Regions from separate parts of the Streptomyces sp. NPDC002092 genome, predicted to be linked through region 1. Evidence: riboswitches for the same ligand, from Rfam matches in the RefSeq annotation. Region 1 holds a riboswitch; the other holds the start of a gene.

Region 1 (4,661 bases):
GTTCGGTGCCGCGTGGGTCTCCTGGTACTTCGTGCTGATGGTCGGTGGCGGCAACGACCTGTGGGCCACGCACTTCCATCTGTCGATCAACGCGATCACCTGGTTCGTGCGCGTCGGCTTCTTCGTCGTGCCGGTGCTCACGTTCCTCGCCACCAAGCGGATCTGCCTCGGCCTGCAGCGCCGCGACAAGGACAAGGTGCTGCACGGCCGCGAGTCGGGCATCATCAAGCGCCTGCCGCACGGTGAGTTCATCGAGGTGCACGAGCCGCTCAGCCAGGACGCCCTGCACACCCTCACGGCGCACGAGCAGTACAAGCCGGCCCAGATCGGCCCGACGGTCGACGAGAACGGCGTCGAGCGCAAGGTCAAGGGCTCCGAGCGACTGCGCGCCAAGCTCAGCGAGGCGTACTACGGCGAGGAGTCCCAGATTCCGAAGCCCACCGTCGAGGAGTACAGGGAGATCACGAGCGGCCACGGCCACCACTGATCGCTGCGGCTCGCCACGCCACGGCAAGGGCCCCCGTCCGGTCTTCGGACGGGGGCCCTTTTCCATGCCCTGAGCTGGATAGGGTGGCCTCACACTCGTTTTCTCCTTCTACGACGACCAGGAGCGGCCTCATGAGCGCTGTGACCCCCGCTGGAGGCGACACCGCGGCGGGCCGTTCCTGGCCCCTGCTGCTGAACGGCCTGCTGGACGGCCACGACCTCACCGCCGACGACACCGCCTGGGCGATGGACCTGATCATGCGCGGTGAGGCGACCGACGCCCAGATCGCCGGGTTCGCGGTGGCGCTGCGCGCCAAGGGCGAGACCGTCGAGGAGATCAACGGGCTGGTCCGCACGATGTACGAGCACGCGAACGTGATCGAGGTGCCGGGGCGGACCGTCGACATCGTCGGTACGGGCGGCGACGGCGCGAAGACGGTGAACATCTCCACGATGTCGTCGATCGTCATCGCGGGCACGGGCGCCAAAGTCGTCAAGCACGGCAACCGGGCCGCCTCCTCGGCGTCCGGGGCCTCGGACGTGCTGGAGAAGCTGGGCGTCAATCTGGAACTGACGCCGAAGCGGGTGGCGGAGGTCGCGGAGGAAGCCGGCATCACGTTCTGCTTCGCCGTCAAGTTCCACCCGGCGCTGCGTCATGTGGCCGCCGCACGAGGCCAGTTGGGCATCCGGACGACCTTCAACGCCCTCGGTCCGCTGACCAACCCGGCGAAGGTGAGGGCACAGGCGGTGGGTGTCGCCGACCCGCGCCTGGCGCCACTCATCGCCGGCGTCCTCGCCGAGCGCGGCAACTCCTCCCTCGTCTTCCGCGGCGACGACGGCTTCGACGAACTGACGACGACAGCGACCTCGCGGGTCTGGATCGTCCGCGACGGCAAGGTCACCGAGGAGACCTTCGACCCCCGTGACGTCGGCATCGAGCTGGTCCCGGTGGAGGCCCTGCGCGGCGGTGACCCGTCGTACAACGCGGAGGTCGCCCGCAGGCTCCTCGACGGCGAGAAGGGCCCCGTACGGGACGCGGTACTGCTGAACTCGGCGGCGGCCCTCGTGGCCCTCGACCCCGGCCCGGGGACGCTGGCCGAGCAGATCCGGGCCGGCATGGACAAGGCGGCCCAGTCGATCGACTCCGGCGCGGCCAAGCGGGCGCTGGAGCGCTGGGTGGCGGCCAGCAACGCATAGCAGGGGAGCGCGGTCCCGTAATGCGGACACGAGTTGCGGGACCGCGATCACTTCACGTACGTTCCTGTCCAGGTCATGAGTGACAGTCATGAGGCCCCGGCCGACTGTCCGGCAACCCTCCGTCCGTGGCGGGGTGCCCCGGGTGAAGACCAGGCCGTAGGCAGCGAGGTCTACGGCAAGCGCGGACCCCTCGAGCAACCAGGGGTCCTGGTCGTCGAGGAGCCTTCCGTGAGCAAGCGAATGCGATAGGGCCGCAGAGCCCCGCCTCCGCATCCCCTTTTCACCTTCACGCCCCTGCTTGAGCGCTACCGCTCGCGGGGCGAATTCCACCTGCTTACACGGGAGTTCCGCCATGTCTGTCTCCACCGCTGCCGCCGACACCTCGGTTTGTGCCCCGCTGCCCGTTCTGGGCCGGGATGTCACCGTCCCGCTCGTCACAGGCGGCGAAGTCACCTATGCCGCGCTCGACTACGCGGCCAGCGCCCCGGCCCTGCAGCGTGTGTGGGACGACGTAGCGGCGTACGCGCCCTACTACGGCAGCGTCCACCGCGGCGCCGGCTACCTCTCGCAGCTGTCGACCGACCTCTTCGAGAACGCCCGCACGACCGTGGCGGAGTTCCTGGACTGCCGGGCCGACGACCAGCTGATCTTCACCCGCTCGACCACGGACTCCCTCAACCTGCTGGCGCAGGCCCTGCCGGCCGACTGCCAGGTCTTCGTCTTCGAGACCGAGCACCACGCCAGCCTGCTGCCCTGGACGGGCGCCCAGGTCACCTACCTCAACGCCCCGCGCACCCCGCGGCAGGCCGTCGAGACCCTGGAGCGCGCCCTCGCCGACCGCGAGCCCTACGGCCCTGCCCTGGTCTGCGTCACCGGCGCCTCGAACGTCACCGGCGAGCTGTGGCCGGTGCGCGAGCTCGCGGCGGCGGCTCATGCGCACGGCGCCCGTATCGTCCTGGACGCCGCCCAGCTCGCCCCGCACCACCCGGTCTCCGTGCAGGACCTCGACGTCGACTGGGTCGCCTTCTCCGGCCACAAGCTGTACGCGCCCTTCGGCTCCGGCGTACTGGCCGGCCGCGCCGACTGGCTGCAGGCCGCCGACCCCTACCTCGCGGGCGGCGGCGCCAGCCGCAAGGTCACCCGGCGCGAGGACGGCGGCGTGGACGTGGAGTGGCACGACAGCGCCGCCCGCCACGAGGCCGGCTCCCCGAACGTGATCGGCGCCTACTCCATCGCGTCGGCCTGCAAGGCGCTCACCGAAGCCGGCTTCGACACCCTGGTCGCCCGTGAGCAGCATCTGATCGAGAAGGTACGCGCGGGTCTGGCGCAGGTGCCGCAGGTGAAGGTGCTGTCCCTCTTCGGTGACGACGCCCCCCGCGTCGGCGTGATCTCCTTCGTCGTCGAGGGCTGGAACAGCTCGCACTTCGCCGCCGCGCTCTCCGCCGAGTACGGCATCGGCGTCCGCGACGGCCTCTTCTGCGCCCATCCGCTGGTCCGCACCCTCCTGGGCAGCGACCCGCAGACCCAGGGCGAATGCGGCGCCCCCGAGGCCGCCCCCGGCGAGAAGTCCCTCAACGCCATCCGCGTCAGCTTCGGCGCCGGCACCCCCGACGAACACGTCGAGCGCTTCGTCACCGCCGTGAAGGAACTGGTGGCGGACGGCGCGAAGTGGCAGTACCGCACCGAGGACGGCCGCTGCGTCCCGGCAGTCTGATCCGCTCCCTCAGGGGCAGCGGCTTTTGCTTTTAGGGGCGCGGGGAACTGCGCGAGCAACCACAACGAACCGGTAGTCGCACACGACCCGCGCCCCGCAGACGCCTAGGCGCCCCTCACGAGTCCAGCCCGATGGCAAACGCGGCCTCCAGGTCATGCTGCGAGTACGTACGAAACGCAACGTGCGTATCCGTCGCCTCGACGCCGGGGATCTTGCTGATGCTGCCAGGAATCACATCAGCGAGATCCTCGTGCTGCTTCACCCGAACCATCGCGATCAGGTCATACGTCCCGGTCACGGAAAAGACTTCACTCACGCTCTCCAGCGAAGCGATCCGCTCCGCGATCTCGGGGATCCGGTCCACGCTGGTCTTGATGAGGACGATCGCGGTGATCACGGCTGGTTCTCTCCCTCGGGGGCCGGAGCTGGGGCGGACCTCACTCTAGTGGTACGGCCGAATCGGACCCAGGCGTAGACGAAGCCCAGGCCGAAGCCCACCAGGTGGGCCAGATAGGCCACCCCCGGTCCCGCCGCCGCGTGCCCGGCCGCCAGCCACTGCAGGGCCGCCCAGAAGGGCAGCACGACCCAGGCGGGGAAACGCAGGGGCAGGAAGAAGAGGAACGGCAGGAGACTGGTCACCCGCGCCCCGGGGAACAGGTACAGAAAAGCACCCAGGACCGCCGAGATCGCCCCGGACGCGCCCACCAGGGACTGCTGGGAGGTGGCATTGGCCGCCGCGTACCCCAGCAGGGCGAGGTAGCCGCAGCCGACGTAGAAGAGCGTGAACTGGACGCGGCCCATCCGTTCCTCGGTCATCGCCCCGAAGACGTAGAGGAAGAGCATGTTGCCGAGCAGGTGCACCCAGCTGCCGTGCACGAACAGGGCCGTGGCGGGGGTCAGGGCGGCCCGCGGGGAGCCCTGGAAGAGCTCGGCCGGGACGACGCCCCAGTGGTGGAAGTAGGCGCGCTGGGCGGCGAGCAGCGCGTCGCCGGAACCGTGTACCGGATTGAGGCCGGCTGCCGGGCCGGTCACGAAGAGCAGACAGCACAGGCCGATCAACGTGTGCGTCATGGGCGCCGAGGGGCGCCGGATCGCTCTGCCGACGGTCGCGCTCCACTTGCCGATCATGAACACAGAGCATGACGTAACGGGACGCAGTCGCACAGACCGCCTCGCCGCCGTGGACGGACGGGCGGCGAGTCCGCGCCAGGCCGTAGGGTTACGAGCCACACGCCCGGGGAAGCTCGGGCGTCACTGACAATAG
Region 2 (4,661 bases), on a different contig from region 1:
TAGTCCAAAGGCGCCCACGGCGTGTGCGAGAAGTGCCCGATGCGCAGGTCGGGACGGAGCTCGCGGAGCATGCCCGGCACCAGGCACAGGTGGTAGTCCTGCACCAGCACCGCCGCGCCCTCGGCCGCCTCCTGGGCCAGCGCCTCGGCGAAGGCCCGGTTGTAGGTCTCGTACGACGCCCACTGCCGGCGGAACTCCGCGTCGAAGACCGGCTCAAGCGGCGTCTGGTACAGCATGTGGTGCACGAACCACAGCACTGAGTTCGCGATGCCGTTGTACGCGTCGGCGTGCACGTCGGCCGGGATGTCGAGCATCCGCACCCCGTCCTCGCCGACCCCGCGCCGTACCGCCTCGCGGTCGCCGTCGGACAGCGCCGAGCACACCCACAGGGCGTCCGCGTCGGGCCCGATCGCGGACAGGCCGGAGACCAGCCCGCCGCCGCCGCGCCTGGCGGCCAGCGAGCCGTCCTCCTGCACCTCGTACGAGACCGGGCCGCGGTTGGATGCGACCAGCACCTGATGACCAGCGTGGTGACCTGCGCCGTGCGTGGAAGCCATACGCCTCAACCTAGCCCGGCCCGTAAACGCTCAAACGTACGTCTGCGCTCTGCGGGTGGACCGTATACACCGCCTGCACCCCGTAACGCGCCGCCTCAGGCGACCTTGCGCGACGCGTACTCCGCGATCTCCACCATCGGCGGCCGCTCCTCCGTGTCCACGGAGTAGGTGCGCGGCTCGAAGCCGTCCTCGCCCCGTTCGAACTGGGTGAGGGAGGGACGGATGAGATGACCGCGGGCCAGTCTCAGCTGTGCCGTGCGGTAGATCGCGGCGGACATCCGGCCCAGCGCCTGCCCGTCCTGATGGCGGTGTTTGCGCACCCCGACGTCGACCTGGGCGAGCGCGTCGAGGCCCACCAGGTGCAGGGCGTCGACCAGCATGCCCAGCTCGACGCCGTACCCGACGGGGAACGGCAGCTGTTCCAGCAGGCTGCGGCGGGCCGCGTACTCGCCGCCGAGCGGCTGCACGAAGCCCGCCAGCTGCGGCCAGTGCATGTTGAGCAGCGGGCGCGCCATCAGCTCGGTGACCCGGCCGCCCTGGCCCTGGGCGCCGGCCAGCGGACGGTCGTACATGCCCTTGACCAGGTCGACCCCCGGCTCGGTGAGCAGCGGGCCGACGATCCCGGAGACGAAGTCGGAGGAGAACTCCTTCAGGTCGGCGTCGATGAAGCAGACGATGTCCCCGCCGGTGACCAGGAGCGAGCGCCACAGCACCTCGCCCTTGCCGGGGACGGTCGGGATGCGGGGCAGGATGTCGTCACGGTGGACGACCCTGGCCCCGGCCGCCGCGGCGACCTCGGACGTATGGTCGGTGGACCCGGAGTCGACGACGACGATCTCGTCGACGAGCGGAACCTGCTGCATCAGGTCGTGACGGATGATCGCGACGATGTCGCCGACCGTCTCCTCCTCGTTGAGCGCGGGCAGCACGACGCTGACCGACTGTCCCGTGCGCTGCTTGGCGGCGAGGATCTGGTGGAGGGGGCGGTCGGTCAGGGACCAGGAGCGGGTGCTCAGCCAGCGCTCGACTTCTTCCAGCACGTAGGCGGCTCCTCTGCGTTCTCTCGGCGAGAACCGGATCATCGTGTGATCCATCTCGCGGTTCGGACGACTATCTCAACTGTCCTGGCCTTCGGTTACAGTCTTGAACAACGCTGGTGACCATCGCATGTCGGGGGTCGTCCCGCGTTGAACGAGTCAAACAACCGCATACCGCTCATCCAGAGGGGCAGAGGGATACGGCCCGATGAAGCCCCGGCAACCCTCCAGCCGGTCTCGTACCGATCGATGCTGATCGTTCCGCGAGGCTCCCGGCTAGGGAAGGTGCCAAATCCGTCTCACGGCGAGATGCGTCGTGAGGAAGATGAGGAGAAAGGGCCTCGCCTCACATGGCTGCGCAGACTGTTGCAAGCACCACCGACTCCACGACCGTCGACCTCGGTCCCGCCGCGGCGCTCTCCTGCCGCGAGTGCGGTCACCAGGTGCCCCTCGGCCCGGTCTTCGCCTGCGAGGAGTGTTTCGGCCCGCTCGAGATCGCGTACGACTTCTCGGCCTACGACACCGAGGAGCTCCGCAAGCAGATCGAGGCGGGTCCCGCGAACATCTGGCGTTACGCGCCCCTGCTGCCCGTCCCGGCGGACGTGGCGGACAAGCCCAACATCAACCCCGGTTGGACCAAGCTCGTCAAGGCCGACAACCTCGCCCGCGAGCTGGGCGTCGACGCCGGCAAGCTCTTCGTGAAGGACGACTCCGGCAACCCGACGCACTCCTTCAAGGACCGGGTCGTCGCCCAGGCCATCGAGGCCGCGCGCGCCTTCGACTTCACCACCCTGTCCTGCTCGTCCACCGGCAACCTGGCCGGTGCGGTGGGTGCCGCGGCCGCCCGCGCCGGCTTCCGTTCCTGCGTGTTCATCCCGCACGACCTGGAGCAGGGCAAGGTCGTCATGGCCGCGGTCTACGGCGGCGAGCTCGTCGGCATCGAGGGCAACTACGACGATGTGAACCGCTTCTGCTCCGAGCTGATCGGCGACCCGGCCGGCGAGGGCTGGGGCTTCGTCAACGTCAACCTGCGGCCGTACTACGCGGAGGGCTCCAAGACCCTGGCGTACGAGATCTGCGAGCAGCTCGGCTGGCGGCTGCCGGACCAGCTGGTCGTGCCGATCGCCTCCGGCTCGCAGCTCACGAAGATCGACAAGGGGCTGCAGGAGCTGATCAAGCTCGGGCTCGTCGAGGACAAGCCGTACAAGATCTTCGGGGCGCAGGCCGAGGGGTGCAGCCCTGTCTCCGTCGCGTACAAGGCGGGGCACGACGTCGTACGGCCGCAGAAGCCGAACACGATCGCCAAGTCGCTGGCGATCGGTAACCCGGCGGATGGTCCTTATGTCCTCGACATCGCTCGCCGTACGGGTGGGGCGGTGGAGGATGTCAACGACGAGCAGATCGTCGATGCGATTCGGCTGCTCGCCCGGACCGAGGGGATCTTCGCGGAGACCGCCGGTGGGGTGACCGTGGGTGTGACCCGCAAGTTGATCGAGAACGGTCTGCTGGACCCGACCCTGACGACGGTCGTCCTGAACACCGGTGACGGCCTGAAGACGTTGGACGCGGTGGCGGGTACGGGGCTTACGGCGACGATTCGCCCCAGCCTGGAGTCGTTCCGTGAGGCTGGGCTGGCGTAAGTAGGTAGTTGTTCGTCTGCGGGCCGCGGGGGCTGGTCGCGCCCCGCGGCGGAGCCGCAAATGGACACAGCCCCGCGCCCCTGTGGGGCGCTCCACCTGACCGGAGGTCTTAAAGCATGAGCGTCAACGTTCGTATCCCCACCATCCTGCGTACCTACACCGGCGGGCAGGCCGAGGTCACCGCTGAAGGCGGCACTCTCGGCGAGGTCATCGCCGATCTGGAGAAGAACCACACCGGGATCGCCGCGCGGGTTCTCGACGACCAGGGCAAGCTGCGGCGGTTCGTCAACGTGTATGTGAACGACGACGACGTGCGGTTCGAGCAGGGGCTGGAGACGGCGACTCCGGACGGGGCGGGCGTCTCGATCATCCCGGCCGTCGCCGGAGGCTGACCGGAAACAGGTCGGACGACCGATTATTACCGTCGGTAACGGCGGTTACGAAGAGTTCATCGAATTGCCCCCTCCGTGAGAGAAGCGGAGGGGGCAATTCTGCATGGTTGAGCACGGTACAGTTGGGGAACCTGCTCGACTCCGCTTGCCGCATGCATATGAGTTCTTGCTTCTCGGGCAGCGAGAAGTAGCCAAAGTGTGCAGGTTTTTTGCGTCTTATGCTCCATTTATGGGGCCCGACTTGCCCTGAATTCGGGCGAATTCTCCCTAAAGTCGCGACCGGTCGTGCCCGGAATTCTCGTCCGATTGACCTGTTGCAGACGGCAGTTGGACAGATACATTCAGCCGCGGTCGACGCGTTCCGGCGCACGCCCCCAACCGTGGGGGGTGAGGTCTGACCCGGATCCGCGAAGTGTGGATCTGTGCAAGGGCCAGTAATAGGGGAGTTAGGCATGGCTCAGGGCACCGTCAAGTGGTTCAACGCGGAGAAGGGGTACGGCTTCATCGCGGTCGACGGTGGTGCGGATGTTTTCGTCCACTACAGTGCGATTCAGATGGACGGCTACCGCACCCTGGAAGAGGGTCAGCGGGTCGATTTCGAGATCTCGCAGGGCCAGAAGGGGCCGCAGGCGGACATGGTCCGTCTGGCGACCAGCTGAAGCACGCGCCGGGTTAACTGCAGCGACGTTCTTCTGTTCTTGATCGAAGGGCTCGTACCTCCTGGGTACGGGCCCTTCGGCATGTCCCGGGCCGGGTCGGGCGGGCGGGCCCAGCCTCCGAGGGGCGCTTGCACTCGACGGGGGCGAGTGCTAATCATTGGCGTTAGCACTCTGAAGGTGAGAGTGACAAAGATGGACCGGGTCGGTGAGGCCCGCAGGCCGGGTGGGGCAAGGAACCCACGGGTCGGCGAGCCGTCCGTCGCGGGCGCGGGCGCGGTCCGAAGGAATCACCCCCAGTCCTGGAGGGACCACTTCACATGGCCAAGATCATCGCGTTCGACGAGGAGGCGCGGCGCGGCCTCGAGCGCGGCATGAA

The links. A riboswitch is a leader RNA that binds a small molecule or an ion and turns the genes downstream of it on or off. The one in region 1 is predicted to bind S-adenosylmethionine.
Region 2: it holds a riboswitch for S-adenosylmethionine, as region 1 does, so the genes downstream of both, thrC (threonine synthase) here and ACWCRD_RS30325 (aminotransferase class V-fold PLP-dependent enzyme) in region 1, are expected to answer to the same signal.

Annotation. Positions count from the first base shown of each region.
Region 1 covers NZ_JBSFDG010000014.1:161,304-165,964, reverse strand. Annotated here, with positions in the region: gene qcrB (cytochrome bc1 complex cytochrome b subunit) at 1-487, shown strand, start outside; gene trpD (anthranilate phosphoribosyltransferase) at 619-1,683, shown strand; SAM riboswitch class IV at 1,755-1,871, shown strand; gene ACWCRD_RS30325 (aminotransferase class V-fold PLP-dependent enzyme) at 2,036-3,397, shown strand; gene ACWCRD_RS30320 (Lrp/AsnC family transcriptional regulator) at 3,513-3,794, opposite strand; gene ACWCRD_RS30315 (rhomboid family intramembrane serine protease) at 3,791-4,525, opposite strand.
Region 2 covers NZ_JBSFDG010000003.1:141,192-145,852, forward strand. Annotated here, with positions in the region: gene ACWCRD_RS08100 (alpha,alpha-trehalose-phosphate synthase (UDP-forming)) at 1-557, opposite strand, end outside; gene ACWCRD_RS08105 (glucosyl-3-phosphoglycerate synthase) at 653-1,597, opposite strand; SAM riboswitch class I at 1,770-1,926, shown strand; gene thrC (threonine synthase) at 1,945-3,234, shown strand; gene ACWCRD_RS08115 (MoaD/ThiS family protein) at 3,351-3,626, shown strand; gene ACWCRD_RS08120 (cold-shock protein) at 4,079-4,285, shown strand; gene groL (chaperonin GroEL) at 4,603-4,661, shown strand, end outside.